One region of the Exiguobacterium sp. E4787 genome, then DNA from elsewhere that is predicted to be linked to it. Evidence: predicted binding sites of a transcription regulator. Region 1 holds the regulator's gene; the other holds the start of a gene.
The links. Region 1 encodes NrdR, which represses ribonucleotide reductase genes. Its sites were predicted from a motif close to AACACNATATATNGTGTT; they were not measured.
Positions count from the first base shown of each region.

Region 2: a site for NrdR is predicted at 1,851-1,868, ahead of KNP80_RS02755 (anaerobic ribonucleoside triphosphate reductase). Genes of this name have one in related genera too.

Region 1 is NZ_JACSLY010000001.1:307,340-315,252, forward strand. Features, by position in the region: gene thrS (threonine--tRNA ligase) at 1-1,828, opposite strand, end outside; gene dnaI (primosomal protein DnaI) at 2,141-3,055, opposite strand; gene KNP80_RS01640 (DnaD domain protein) at 3,061-4,413, opposite strand; gene nrdR (transcriptional regulator NrdR) at 4,455-4,922, opposite strand; gene KNP80_RS01650 (hypothetical protein) at 4,935-5,306, opposite strand; gene speD (adenosylmethionine decarboxylase) at 5,418-5,804, opposite strand; gene KNP80_RS01660 (glyceraldehyde-3-phosphate dehydrogenase) at 6,036-7,067, opposite strand; gene KNP80_RS01665 (site-2 protease family protein) at 7,223-7,705, shown strand; gene coaE (dephospho-CoA kinase) at 7,723-7,913, opposite strand, start outside.
Region 2 is NZ_JACSLY010000002.1:55,343-63,255, forward strand. Features, by position in the region: gene KNP80_RS02755 (anaerobic ribonucleoside triphosphate reductase) at 1-1,834, opposite strand, end outside; gene nrdG (anaerobic ribonucleoside-triphosphate reductase activating protein) at 1-12, opposite strand, end outside; gene KNP80_RS02760 (formate/nitrite transporter family protein) at 2,024-2,866, opposite strand; gene KNP80_RS02765 (50S ribosomal protein L25/general stress protein Ctc) at 3,075-3,740, opposite strand; gene mutL (DNA mismatch repair endonuclease MutL) at 3,904-5,706, opposite strand; gene mutS (DNA mismatch repair protein MutS) at 5,711-7,913, opposite strand, start outside.

The sequences.
Region 1 (7,913 bases):
CGCGCTCTTTATCACCGAGGACGAGTGTCATCGGAATCTTCTTCATCTGTGCTTCTCGGATCTTATAGCCGAGCTTCTCGTCACGGAGGTCCGTTTCGACACGGACACCGCGCTTGACGAGCTCTGCCTTCACTTCTGCGACATATTCGTCGTGAACGTGCGAAACAGGAATCAATTTGACTTGAACCGGGGCGAGCCATGTCGGGAACGCTCCTTTATACTCTTCGATCAAGTAAGCGACAAAACGCTCCATCGTCGAGACGACACCACGGTGAAGGACGATCGGGCGATGGTCTTTGCCGTCTGGTCCTGTGTACGTCAAGTCGAATCGCTCAGGGAGCAAGAAGTCGAGTTGGACCGTCGACAACGTCTCCTCTTTGCCGAGCGCCGTCCGGACTTGGACGTCAAGCTTCGGTCCGTAGAACGCCGCTTCGCCTTCCGCTTCGAAATACGGGAGACCGAGCTCATCCATCGTCTCTTTCAATTGACGTTGGGCTGTTTCCCAAATCGCATCGTTGTCGAAGTACTTCTCTTTATCGGCCGGGTCACGGTACGACAAGCGGAAGCGATAATCCTTGATGCCAAAGTCGGCATACACTTCTTGAATCAAATGGACGATATCTTTGAACTCTTGCTTCATCTGCTCAGGTGTGACGAACGTATGCCCGTCGTTTAACACCATGTAACGGACGCGTTGGAGGCCTGTGAGCGCCCCTGACATCTCGTAACGGTGCATACCGCCGAGCTCGGCGATGCGAAGCGGGAGTTCGCGGTATGAGCGCGGCTCATGTTTATAGATCGTCATGTGGTGAGGACAGTTCATCGGACGAAGGACGAGTTCTTCGTTGTCCATCTCCATTTTCGGGAACATATCGTCTTGATAGTGATCCCAGTGACCCGATGTCTTATACAGGTCGACCGAACCGAGGACCGGTGTGTAGACGTGCTGATACCCGAGCTCGAGCTCTTTGTCGACGATATAACGTTCGACCGTACGACGAATCGAGGCACCTTTCGGGAGCCACATCGGCAAACCCTGGCCGACTTCTTGCGACACGAAGAAGAGATCGAGTTCTTTCCCGAGCTTGCGGTGATCGCGCTCTTTCGCTTCCTCTAGCAGACGCAAGTGTTCCGCGAGTTGCTCTTTCGTCGCGAATGCCGTTCCATAAATCCGTTGGAGCATTTTGTTATCCGAGTCGCCGCGCCAGTATGCGCCAGCCACACTCATCAACTTGAACACTTTCAATTTCGATGTCGACGGGACGTGCGGTCCGCGGCACAAGTCGAAGAATTCGCCTTGATGGTAAATCGTAAGCGTCTCGCTCGCCGGGATATCTTCAATCAATTCGATTTTGAGCGGGTCTCCGAGCTGTTTATAGCGCTCGAGCGCTTCGTCGCGCGAGACGACTTCGCGAGTGATGTCCAAGTTCTCATCGACGATTCGTTTCATCATCTTCTCGATTTCTGGAAGGTCTTCCTCGTTGATGCGGCGGTCCATCTCGATATCATAATAGAACCCGTTCTCGATTGTTGGTCCGATGCCGAGGTAGATGCTACCTTCTTCGCCGTACAACCGTTTGATGGCTTGGGCCATCAAGTGGGCTGACGAGTGGCGCATCAAATCGATGCCGTCTTCTGAGTCAGGCATGACGAGCTCGATTTTGCCGTCCTGTTCAATCGGACGACGGTAATCGATCATCTCACCGTCGATTTTTGCCGCGATTGCTTTTTTACGAAGCCCTGGACTGATTGAACCTGCTACTTCTTCTGCTGTGATTCCGGCCTCAAACTCTTTGACGGCCCCATCTGGAAATGTCAATTGAATCATGTGTCAACTTCCCCTCTCTACATTTAAAAATAAATAAAAAAAGCCCATCCCTATGAAAGGGACGAGCTTTGATTCTCGTGGTACCACCCTCGTTCCCAAGCAATCCGCTTGGCTCGAACACACGATAACGAGTGTGAATCGCCGCACGATTGACCCGTACGGTGCTCGGAGGGAGTAAGGCGATCGGCGTGTTTAGGAAGCTCTCACCAGCCTTCCCTCGCTTTGAAACCCGTTACGACGTCTCATGTCCTCTTCAATGCATCGGTTATATGCTTATTAGTATAGTCAACTCGTTCCAGAAATACAATCCCTTTACCGCCGTCGATTCTCACCTTTTAACTCAATTTGCGTCGTCGTCGTCGAGATGCGCTGCATAAGCCGCTGCGCCTTCATTTTGTTCTGTGGCGAACCGTCGATTGAGAAGTGGGTCTCGAGCTCTTCTCCGCTAAAGTTCGAGCTGTAAAGCGTCGGCAAGCGATGCATCATGCGATACTGTAAAATGATCCCGAACAGTTCATCCCGTACCCACGGACTGATTGCCTCGGCCCCGATGTCATCAATCAATAGCACCGGCACGTGTTGGAATGACGTCAAAAACGAATCGAACGAGTCGGTCCGGATTTTCCGTTTTGCTTCCGAGACGAATCCCGGGGCGTGGACAAGGATCGTCTCGATGTCCGCCACTTTCAGCTCATTAGCAATCGCCGCGAGCAAGTACGTCTTCCCGACGCCGAAGCTACCGTGAAGGTATAAACCGTTCACTTTTTGGCGGGTCTTCATGCCTGAGACGAACCGCATCGATTCACGGAGTGCGATTTTACGGGCGTCATCGGACCAGTCGAATGATTCAAAGCTCGCCTCTCGCACTTCCTCCGGCAAGAATAGACTCTTGAACTTCCGGTCCATCTCTTTTTGGCGCCGTGCTTGACGATGCTTCACCGTCTCTTCATAACGGATTGCGATTTGACCGAGGTCGACATAGAGCACCGGCTGATGGCCCGGGATGACGGCTTGCTCCTCGACGAGCTTCTTACCGTCCATCTGTTCCGCATATTCACTGAGCTTCGTAAAGCCGACTTCGACCGCCGTCTCGTCTAACTCCGGATGCGCCTTTAAAAAAGCGACGACTTCTGGATGTTCGAGGGTGCGCCGGCGAATCGATTCGTACGCTTCCCGCACTTCTTTCCGGTTCATCATTTGGGCGAGCGTTTGATTGATGCGTTCCATGTCCCTCATCCTTTCTCTTTCAATTCATTCAACAGCTTAACGAGTTCCGCGTCGTCTGGGACCGATGCCTCGAGCTCTTGTTTTCGTTTTTGATCGTACGTCCGTTGCTCTTTCGCCTCGTCTTCGAGCCATTTCGGCATCTCGGTCTTGTCTTTGCGTCTCGAGCCGACGGTCGTCCGCTGTTGCACATTTTCCCGTTTCTGCTGTTTCTTCTCGATGAGCGCATCTTGTGTCGCTTCTTGTTCCAACGCGTCTTTGGCGTTTAAATAGCCCGCCGTCTTCCAACTCGTCGCGATCCGCATGACATAGTTCTCACTGAGCCGCGTCTGCTTCTTCACTTCGATACAGTAATAGAACAATGCATTGATGACACTTGGTGCGAGCCCGAGCGTATCGACGAGATCGATAATGAGTTGCTCATCACTCTTCGACAGTTGTGGCGTCTTCCGTAACGTCGACACGTATTGATGCGGATGCGCTTCTTCCATGACCGTCACGTCATGCAAATCACCGATTTCTGCTTTTACCGTCTCGTCCAACTTCACTTTCCGATGTCGCGTTTGTTTCTTCTTCAACTGCAACACCATTTGGCGGCAGCCGTCGCGTTTCTCTTGCTCGCTGAGTGGTAGATACGCCTCGTGGACGAAATACTCCTTCAACATCTCGGCCATCGTCTCTTCATCGATTTGTGAGACGTAGGCAAGCTTCGTGATCGTCTCATCGAGCTTCTTCGTGAAAAAGCCGACGGGGAAGTTCGTCAGTTTTTTGACGATTTCCATATCGAACGTATAGTTGATCTCGATTTTGGCGCGGTCGGGTTTCTCGTAGTTCTTTTGGGTGAACGCCATGTGATTGACACCTTTGACGTCGAACACTTCATTAAAGTCTTTCGTCACCTCGATAATCCCGGCCGGCAATGGATCGATCGTGAATCGTCCTTGCAACTGTTTGAAGCGAACTTCCCCGACTTTATAGAAAAGAAAACTCGACAACAGTCCGTCGTTCAAGAACGTATGGGGTGCGAGCGGGACACGCAATTGATATACGTACTGAGTCAAACGCTCGTCTTTCGTCTTATACGTCCGGACGAGACCAATCGCCTCGAGCCGAAACAGACAGTCCGTCAGCTCGTTAATCGAGTAATCTAGCATTTCACAGAGCGCGCTGTGCGACATATAATTCGATTTCATCTTCCCGGGCTTGAGCTCGCTCCAAAGCGTCTGATACATCGCAAGTGCCTTCACACCGATGACCGGCTGATATAAGTGGTACAACGACTGATACGACTCGCGATCGATGAGCCCAGTGCTCATAATCAACAGTTCGTCAGTCCCGTACAAGATTCGTTCTTTTTCCATGATAGGTCTCCCCTGAAAAAGGCGACCAGCAGGCCGCCCCTCTAGTTGGTCGATTTTTCTTGCTTCATTAAATCTTCAAGTTCTTTAAAGAACACAGAGATATCTTTGAACTGGCGATAGACGGACGCGAAGCGGACGTAGGCAACTTCATCGACACGTGCCAATTCATTCATCACGAGCTCACCGACTTGCTCACTCGGAATCTCGGACTGACCGAGCGCGCGTAACTGTTGTTCGACTTTCGTGACCACGCCTTCGAGTTGCTCTAGCGTGACCGGTCGTTTTTCGCACGCCCGAATAATCCCGCGAAGTACTTTCTCCCGGCTGAACTCTTCCCGATTCCCGTCTTTTTTAACGATGATGAGCGGGGTCTGTTCGACCGTTTCAAACGTGGTGAAGCGATAGCCGCACTCCTCGCATTCGCGACGGCGACGAATCGAATAGAAATCTTGTACTGGTCGGGAGTCGAGCACTCTCGTTCCATTATGATCGCATTTAGGACAACGCATGCTCAGCCCTCCTTATCGTTCAACAGATTGATTCCCGATGGCGCGGAGCGGGAACTTCACTTGTAGCGCCTCATAGTATGCGGTGACGATTTGACCAAGGTCCGGTCCGAGCATCTGGTCACGGTTCAACGTGAAGTCGACAGCCGTGCGTCCGCCATCCACTTGAATGACTGTCGCCAGTGCATCCCAGCCGTCACCGTAAAACGCCACTTCGCCCCGGTCTGCATCGACCCGGCGAACCGTTTGTCCTTGTGCTTCAATCCGTTCGCGGAGCCATGTGAGCACGGCGGTCGGCGATGCTGCTACGTAACGTGTGCGTAGCGCCTCATTTTTATGCAAATCGTCCGTCTGGACATGTGTTTGAAACTTATCCAATAATCCCATTATCCACCTCGACACCTTATTTATATAGGTTAAGCATATCAAAATTAAGCGGTTAACAAAACAATTAAAAGGGCTGACCGAAATTCGGCCAGCCTCAAAAGGTCAATCTGATTATTTGCTGATTGCAACTTGTGCTTCCGGAACACGAATCGGCCCCATTCCGCGATCAAGTTTAACGTCCTCACGAACTTTTGCTTCCAAGCCTTCCGCGATGTACTGCGAAGCTGTGGCCGGATCAATTCGGTCCCCACATGTGAACACATCGACTGATGCGTAGCCATGCTCTGGGAAACTGTGAATCGTTAAGTGTGATTCTGAGATGATAACGACTCCACTTACACCGTGTGGCGCAAATTTGTGGAAAGCGACTTCGCGGACTTCAGCGCCCGAACGAAGTGCTGCATCGACGAACAAGCGCTCGATGTAGTCAATATCGTTCAATTTGTCGGGATTGCACTCCCAAAGTTCTGTAATAATGTGACGTCCCATAGTATCCATATTAGTGGATCCCCCTTTACATCAATGGTCTCAAAGTAGTTGATGATCACTCACTTTGTGCCTGAATCGCCCACAACCACGGGGGCAAGTTAGTCCAAAGAGGTCCTAACCCTTTAAGTTGCGTTTGTCAGACCAATTGAAGTTCACGAGTTAGAGTGTATCGCGTTTGGGACGTCGATACAAGACATTTGTTTCAATTCCTTAAAAATATTTTTGTGTAAATATATTTCTTCAGACGTGGGTTTCTTGTTGCCCGATTTGCAAGTAGCTCGCGACCATATCCAACAGGTCGACGACACGGCACGAATAACCCCATTCGTTATCGTACCAGGCGAGGACTTTGACGTGATTGCCCCCGAGCACCATCGTCGAATCGGCATCGATAATCGACGAACGCTCATCCCCGTTGAAGTCGATTGAGACGAGTGGTTCGTTCGAGACACCAAGGATGCCCGTCATCTCTCCGTGAGCGGCACGCTCGAACGCCTCATTCACTTCATCGACCGTCACGTCCCGTCGTAACTCGACGACGAGGTCGACGAGTGAGACGTTCGGTGTCGGGACGCGAAGCGCCATCCCGTTCAATTCCCCTTGCAGTTCAGGCAAGACGAGTCCGATGGCTTTGGCAGCCCCGGTCGAAGTCGGTATAATGGAACTACCACAAGCACGGGCGCGCCGTAAGTCTTTATGTGGATTATCGATATTATTTTGATCATTCGTATAGGCGTGCACGGTCGTGATGAGCCCCGTCTCGATGCCGAATGTCGAGTCCAATACTTTCACGACCGGGCCGAGACAGTTCGTCGTGCACGAAGCGTTCGAGATGATGTGATCGTGCTCCGGTAAATAATCACGATCGTTCACCCCCATGACAATCGTCCGCAGCTCACCTTTCCCTGGCGCCGTCAAAATGACTTTTTTCGCACCGGCCGTCAAATGTTTTGCTGCCCCGACGTCTGAATTGAATTTCCCCGTCGCCTCGATGACGATTTCGACGCCGAGCTCGTTCCACGGCAACCGCTCCGGATCACGCTCGGAGACGAGCATGATGCGTTTCCCATCGACTTCAAGCGCATCCCCATGCGCCCTCACCGTGAGTGTGAACGGTCCGTGGACCGTGTCGTGCTTAATCAGATGGGCGAGCGTCTCCGCCGGATAGCTCGCATTGATGGCGACCACGTCGTGACGCCCTTCAAGCATCAATTTCCGGAACACCATTCTTCCGATTCGACCAAATCCATTGATTGCAACTTTCGTCCCCATGTAAAGTCCCCCTTTTTTCTGCGTTACGACACCATTATAACGGAAAAATGGAAGCGTTTTCACTATGAATCGTCACATTTCTTTCGCTTTTTTACAGTTTCAGATTTGAAAAAGAGGGAAATTTGGTGTAGAGCTTGGAAAGGAGCTAGGACAGCATGTTCGATTGGACCGATTTAGACAAATTTATCATCTCGTTTTTCATCATTTTGCCGATTGTGACGATTATCCATCAATTCGGCCACTTCTTCTTCGCGAAACTATTTGGGGGTTCGCTCGATATGGAGATTGGGACCGGTAAAAAATTATTCAAAGTCGGACGCCTGCAGTTCAACCGCGTCTATTTCTATGACGCGTGGTGTCAATTCAGCGACTTGAAGTATAGCAACCGCTTGACCCGCAGTCTCGTCTACGCGGGCGGTTCGATTTTTAACTTATCGAGCATCTTGCTCGTGAACGCCTTCATCTTGATGCGAGAGATTGAACCGACGCTCTATACGTATCAATTCGCGTATTTCTCGTTTTATTACGTCTTCTTCTCGCTCTATCCGATTTATTATTCGAACGGTCACCCAAGTGACGGCCGAGCCATCTTCGATACGTGGAAGAAAGGCCGACCGGACTCAGACCCGTTGAACTGAACAAAAAAAGAAGGCGCTCAGCCGCCTTCTTTTTTCATGTCTTCGAATTGTTCGACGAGGTGGGCCACTTGGGCCGACAAATCGCCTAAAGCACCGTTATTGTTGATTAAAAAATCAGCTTGTTGCTTCTTCTCTTCAATCGGCATTTGGGCATGGATGCGCGCGAACGCTTCCGCTTTCGTCAAGCCGTTCCGCTCCATGAGACGCA
Region 2 (7,913 bases), on a different contig from region 1:
TAGGACGCGCATGATGCTTCACCCTCGCTCGTTCTTCATCTCGTTTCGCCGAATTCCATCGGTCCATCGTGCCGACCAGATAGCCGGTGATGCGACGAATCCGTTCAATCTGCTCTTCCTCGCCACACGTCGGGCACGCGGCATCGATCGTTCCCTCGAGGCCGCAGTTACCGCACCGGTCGACGGGATGATTAATCGATCCGTAGCCGACGTTTTCGGTTCGCATGAGCCGGACGATCGCTTCGACCGCTTCCGGGTTATGGGCGAGCGACCCGTCGACTTCGACATAAGTGATATGACCCGCGTCACAGAGCGCATGGTACGGTGCCTCCAACCGAATCTTGTCACGAATCGACACTGACTTGTATACCGGCACATGAAACGAGTTCGTATAAAAGGCGCGGTCGGTGACACCCTCGATCATCCCGAACGCCTGCTGGTCCTTCAATACGAACTTCCCAGACAATCCTTCGGCCGGCGTGGCCAAGAGCGAAAAATTTAAATCGTGCTGCTCTGCCGCCTGTCTCATCCGATCACGTAAATGAGTGACGATATCGAGTCCGAGACGTTCCGCTTCCCGTGAATCGGCATGCGTGCCGCCTGTGAGCACGCGTAGCGCTTCGGCGAGACCGATGAAACCGACGGACAACGTCCCTTGCTTCAGTACATCCCGTAGCTCTTCTTCCGGTTGGAGTCTCTCGCTGCCCCTCCAGACGTGTTGAGCGTAAAGGAAGCGGAATTCGTCGGCATGACGCTTCGCTTGATAGTCGTACCGTTCGAGCAATTGATCGATGGCGACGTCGACGTAGGTGTCGAGCGTCTCATAAAATGTATGGATGTCCGGAGCGACGAGCGCCATCTTGACCAAGTTCAAGGTCGAGAACGATAAATTACCTCGTCCAATCGATGTCTCGGCGCCGTGACGATTCCCCATCACTCGTGTCCGACACCCCATATAAGCGACTTCTGAGTCATGGCTCCCATCATAATATTGCAAGTTGAACGGGGCATCGACGAAGGAGAAGTTCGGGAATAGACGCTTGCCCGTCACGCGACAGGCGAGTCGGAACAAGTCGACGTTCGGGTCGGTTTCATGAAAGTTGACACCCTCTTTTACTTTAAAGATTTGAATCGGGAAAATCGGCGTCTCCCCGTTACCGAGCCCTCGTTCGGTCGCATGCAACAACTCGCGGATGAAAATCCGGCCCCAACGGCTCGTGTCGGTCCCGTAGTTGATGGAGACGAATGGCACTTGGCCGCCTCCTCGCGAATGCATCGAATTGGCATTATGGATGAACGCTTCACACGCTTGATAGGTCGCTGTGATTGTCTCGGTCTCAGCGACTTCGAGAAGTTGCTCGGTCGACCATTCGACCGGAAGCTTCTTGAGACGCTCCAGTTGACGTTCATACGTCTTTTCGACGTATGGCGCTAAATCGACATCGAACATCGGGAACGCTTGACCCCCGTGTTGCATATTCTGGTTCGCTTGAAGAATGATCGAAGCGAGTGCCATCGCCGAACGGATGTCCTGGGGTGGTCGAATCGTCCCGTGACCGGTATGAAATCCGTTCGTCAACAACTCGCCGAGCGGGATTTGACAACACGTCGTCGATCCCGTCACGTAATAGTCGGCGTCGTGGATGTACAAAAAGTTGTCTGCGACGGCCTGACGTGTCCTCTCTGACAACAAATACGTTGTCGACAGCTGTTTCGATACTTCCGAGGATAATCGTGCCAGTTTGCCAAGTGGTGATTTCCCGTCGACGTTGGCGTTCTCTTGTACGAGATCTTGATCTGGGAGAACACAGACATCTTCATAAAGCTGGAGCATGTTCACTCCGCATCACCTCACTATATATTGATATGAATCGAGTTATGAACTCGATTCAATTCCATATATAGATTATGTCATGTTTGAGCATGGAGATGTGGAGTCTAAATTGTGAGCGTTGGTTGTGATATAAACGCAAAAACAGCCAAGCCCGCATATGGACTCGACCGTTCTTTCAAGTGACCCAACTTATAATTCTTTAGCTGGTTTCACGATTTTTAATTCAACTTCTTCTTTTTCCTCTGACTCTTGAGCTTCGCGCAAGCCTTTCGCGTTCAACCACGTATAGATCGCACCCATGAACAAGGCGCCGCCGATGATGTTACCGAACGTGGCCGGAATCAAGTTGTGGATGGCGCCGGCAAAGCTAATCGCCTCAGGGTGTGGGACGACGAGCGTGAGCGCAAATAAGACGAAGTTGGCGATGACGTGATCAAATCCTGACGCGAAGAAGACGGCGACGAGGAAAATCATCGAGAAGATTTGAGCGAACTCATTTTTCATCTGTTTTGGTAAGAAAATCGCGAGACAGACCATCCAGTTACAGAAGATGGCACGGAAGAAAATCTCGACCGTCGTATGATGCATCTTGCTCTCGACGACCGCGAACAACCAGTTATCCATCCCGAGTTCTTGGATGACGCCGGTCGGGGCGAGCAACAAGGCGAACAAGACGCCACCGAGCGCGTTCCCGACGAAACAAAGTAACCAGACGAGCATCGTGTCGCTGAGCGTCGTATAGCCGCGTAACGTCGACGTCGTGAAGTACATTGTGTTCCCCGTGAACAGTTCGGCTCCGCCGTAGATGATCATGACAAGGGCGATCCCGAATGAGAACCCGCCGATGAGTGTCGTGAACGGCGAATCGATCAAGTACATCCCGTTGACGACTTTAAGTGTGAAGATTGAAGCGAATCCGATAAAGATCCCCGCGAGCATTGCCCGTAAAAAGTATTCCATTGGCCGATAATGAATCATTTGCGAAGATGCCTGAGCTTTTTTCCGTAATGATTCGAGTGCATGGATTTCCATTGATGCCATGTCACAAACCCTTCTTTCTGTTTGAATGAACCCATATAATAAGAACGAACATGTGAAATCATTAACAATATAAGCCCGAATCCAATAAATTGCAATCGACCTTGGACCATGTTGACACATTTTTCACATCGTAATCGTTTACATATGTCGGATTTGTGACGAAAAAAACGACCCTTCGCAAAGGGTCGTTCGATCATGATTATTCTTTGCCTTCAGACTTCTCTTCAGACGCTTCAGAAGTTTCGTCAGCTGACTCTTCAGTCGCTTCGGTTTCACCTTCTGTCGTTGTCTCTGTGTCTGCTTCAAGCTCCTCAAGCGAGACCGGCTCGTTCACAGATGCGATTTGAAGCTCACCATCCGAGACGATTTCATAGTCTTTATTCTCTGGAATGTCAGCTACCGTGACCGAATCACCGATACCGAGTTCAGACACATCGAGTTCGATGCGTTCAGGAATGTTGGCCGGTGTCGCCGATACCGTTACTTTATAGAGCGTTTGCGCCAAGAAGCCGCCTTCTTTGACACCTTTAGCGTCGCCGACGAGTGTGACGTCCGCTTCGACTTCCGTCGCTTCGTCCATCTTTACAGCCATGAACTCAACGTGCTTGTATTCGTTCGTGAACGGGTCAACTTCTGTCCCGTGAACGAGCGTGTTCACTTTCTTGCCGTCGATGTTCAACTCGATTAACGCGTTGTCACCGTGTTCGCGGAGAATCTTGCGAAGTGCCATCTCCTCGAATGCAACTGGTGTGCTCTCGACTTTATAGCCGTATACGACACCTAGTACTTTACCTTCTTTACGCAAGTTTGCGCGGACCGAACGTGGTCGTAATTCTCGTTTCGTTACTTTAAGCGTGTCTGCCATAATCTTTTCCCCCTACTGGTTTATCGATCATGTCTACATCTTGAGGGTGAGGCAGTGAAAAAGCCACCTCTCAACCTCGATGCGTTGAGTGACATGTGTATATTGTTCCCATAGGCACCCGGACATAAACGTTACAGCCGGTTAAAAAAAGATTACAAGCGTGTCACATAACCCGTTTGAACAACTTCTCAAGTTCGTACGTGCTCCATTTCACCAAGATCGGTCGCCCGTGCGGACATGTATACGGGGACGTCGTCTGATTGAGGTCATTCAGCAATTGCCGCATCATTTCGTAGTTCAATGGATGGTTCGCTTTAATCGACCGCTTGCACGCCATCAAGATTGACGCGTCTTCCCGATATTTGGCGAGATTGACAGAGCGGTCCCGAATCGCCATCTCAATCAAATCGCGGACCGTTCCTTCTAAATCGTGTTGCGGGTACCACGTCGGAATCTCCCGGACGAGGAACGTGTTGCCACCGAACGGCTCCAATTCGAGACCCGCTTCTTTCAAGAGCGGAGCGACTTCTTCAATCGCGAGCGTCTCTTCTTGCGTGAACTCGAGCGTGAGCGGGAGCAGCAACAATTGATATTCCTTGTCCGGATTCCCGAGTTGCTCATAAAACAATTCGTATTTGATCCGTTCCTGAGCGGCGTGTTGGTCGATGACATACATGCCGTCTTCGGAACCGCAGACGATATAGCTCGCATGCAATTGGCCGATGACGTCGAGCGGCGGCAACCGCTCTCCTTTCGTCTCAATTTTGTCCGATTCGATAATCGGGTCGGTCGGTGCAGGCGCTTCATTGACGAGCGGGGTCGGCGACCATCGGCTTGGTGACGTGACAGGTTCACGGGGAATCGGATAGTTCCACGTCGGCGGTTCATCCATGACAGGTGTCCGTTCGACCGTGAAATCAAGTCGTTCTTGTTCGGTCCGATTAACCGGTCGCTCTTTCGGTTTGACCGATGGGATTAAACGCTGTTCCCGGAGCGTCAGTTGGACCGTCTCGCGAATCAACTGGCACAGCTCTTTCTCTTTCGAGAGTCGGACTTCCCGTTTTGTCGGATGGACGTTAACGTCAATCAACATCGGGTCCATCTTCACTTCGAGGACGGCGATCGGATAACGACCAATCGGGAGTAGCGTGTGGTAGCCCTCGAGCACACTTTGGGTCAGCGCAAAGTTTTTGATGCTCCGTCCGTTCAAGATGAGCGTCACATACTGCTTGTTCGACCGGGTCACTTCCGGACGGACGAGATGGGCGCTCAAGCTATAGTCGTTCGTCTTGCTTGACGCGGTGACGATTTGCGCCGCGACTTGACGTCCGTAAATGGCGAGCATGACTTGCTTGATGTCGCCGTTGCCACTCGTCCGCAGGAGTTCCTTGTCTTCATGGAACGCCGTGAGGCGAACTTCCGGGTGGGATAAGGCGATCCGGTTCAACGTATCGGTGATGCTCGCGAGTTCGGTCGCCGACGTCTTCAAGTATTTAAGGCGGGCCGGTGTATTGTAGAACAATTGACTGACCGCTATCTCTGTTCCGACGTTGGCTGCGGCCGGTGTTTGCGCCGTAACGACACCCCCTTGGAGCGTCATCTCAAATCCGTCCTCTTCGGTCCGGCGTGACTTCAGCGTCACATGACTGACCGAGGCGATGGACGCTAAGGCCTCTCCACGGAAGCCGAGCGTGCGAATCCGGAACAAGTCGTGCTCGTCCCGAATTTTGCTCGTCGCATGACGCAAAAAGGCGCGCGGAGCATCCTCTTCATAAAACCCGTGCCCGTTATCCCGAACTTTAATGAGACGTATCCCCGCCTCCTCCAAGTCGACTTCGATTTTCGTGGCACCGGCATCAATCGCATTCTCGACGAGTTCTTTCACGACCGAGGCCGGGCGTTCGACGACCTCGCCGGCCGCGATTCGGTTGGCCAGTTGCTCCGGTAACTCTTGAATGATTCCCATCGACTCACCCCTTCTTCGCAGATTGTTGGAGCGCATAGAGCGCCTGCATCGCCTCAATCGGGTTCATCGCCAGTAAATCGAGGCCGAGCAGTTGTCGTTTGATATCGTCTTCCGCCTCAAATAGTGACAGTTGGGCCACAGGTTCGGCTGGCACCGGATGTTCCACGACTGTGCGGGCCGGTTTCGGTTCCGTCTCGAGCTCAGACAAAATCGTTCGCGCCCGTTCAATCAAATCAGGCGGCAAATCAGCGAGTTCGGCGACATGAATCCCGTACGACTTGTCGGCCCGTCCCGGGTGAACTTCATGCAGGAAGACGACGCGCCCGTCCCGTTCGATGGCACGGACGTGCACGTTCTCAAGGGCAGGAATCGTGTCCTCGAGCACGGTCAACTCGTGATAATGGGTCGAGAACAACGTCTTCGCGCCGATGGTGGCCGCGATATATTCGACGATGGCCTGCGCGAGCGCCATGCCGTCATACGTCGAGGTTCCTCGTCCAATCTCATCGAGGAGGATGAGACTATCTGCTGTTGCTTCCGTCACCGCCTGCCGTGTCTCCGTCATCTCGACCATGAACGTCGACTGACCGCTCACCAAATCATCGGCTGCCCCGATGCGGGTAAAAATGCGATCGAACAATGGAAGTTCGGCCGCTTCGGCCGGCACGAACGAACCGATTTGATGCAGGATGGCAATCAGTGCGAACTGGCGCATATACGTCGATTTACCGGACATGTTCGGTCCGGTGATCAACAGCATGCGCCGCGTGTCATCGAGCGTCAAGTCGTTGGCCACGTATTCACCACGAGGCAATACCGTTTCGATGACCGGATGGCGCCCACGATCGATTTGGACATTGTTTGACGTTGTCGGCCGGACATAGTCCCGTTTTTCGGCGACAATGGCGAGCGCGAGCAGGACATCTAGTTCACTTAATGAGCGGGCCAGTTGTTGGAGCGGTTTCGTCTCTTGTTTGACTTCTTCACGTAACGTGACGAACAAGTCATATTCAAGCGTACAGCTCTTCTCCTCGGCACCGAGGATGAGCGCTTCTTTTTCTTTTAACTCAGGCGTGACATAGCGTTCGGCGTTCGTAAGCGTCTGTTTCCGTTCATACCGCCCCTCTTCGAGTAAGCGCGCGTTCGCTTTCGTCACTTCCAAATAGTAGCCAAAGACTCGGTTATAGCCGATTTTCAGCGACTTGATGCCGGTCGCGAGCCGCTCTTGTTGCTCGAGATTGGCAATCCACATCTTCCCGTTCGCTTTCGCCTCGAGCAGTTCATCGAGTTCTGTCGAATAGCCTGAACGAATCATGCCACCTTCTTTAATCGAGATGGGTGGTGTCTCGACGAGCGCCGCCTGAAGTCGTTCCGATAGCGCGTCGAACGTGTCGAGTGTCGCATCGATGTGATGCAATCGTGTTGCCGTGACATTCGCGAGCAACTCTCGTACCGCTGGAATGCGTTCAAGCGTGTTCCGCAACTGAACGAGGTCACGTGCGTTGGCCGTCCCGTATCCTACTTTCGCGACGAACCGTTCGATATCGTAGACGTGACGTAACTGCTCCCGTAATTGATCGCGGAGCATGAAATCATCGACTAAATTTTCGACGGCATCTTGGCGTTCACGAATCGCCTGTTCCGTATAGAGCGGCTGTTCGAGCCAACGTTTCAATAGTCGTCCCCCCATCGCCGTCGTCGTCTCATCGAGCAGGGCGAGGAGTGATCCTTTCCGTTCCCCGGACCGGGCCGAACGGAACAGCTCCAAGTTCCGGGCCGTGTTCGCATCGAGTTGCATATGGGCCTCAACCTCGTAGGCGACAGCGGGCTGCAGGTGATCGAGGGCTCGTTTTTGCGTCCGCGTCAAGTAGGCGAAAAGGAGTTCGAACGCACTTACTTGCGCCTCGTCGCGGGCACCGCTCGACAACGTGCTCGACAATCGCTCCGTCTGTACCGACAGCGGGATGCCGAGTGATGAGAGATGGTCTGCCAACTCGGCGTCATCAACGATGATCTCGCTCGGGACCAGTCCTTCGACTTCGCGTAGGACGGCCTCACGCGACGGTAAAGTCGTCAACCAAGATTCACCTGTCGTCACATCGCCGCGGGCGATTCCAAAACGGCCTGCGACGTTCACGACCGATAGTAAATACCGGTTCTCTTTCTCACCGAGCGCGGCCATATATGTACCCGGCGTGATGACTTGA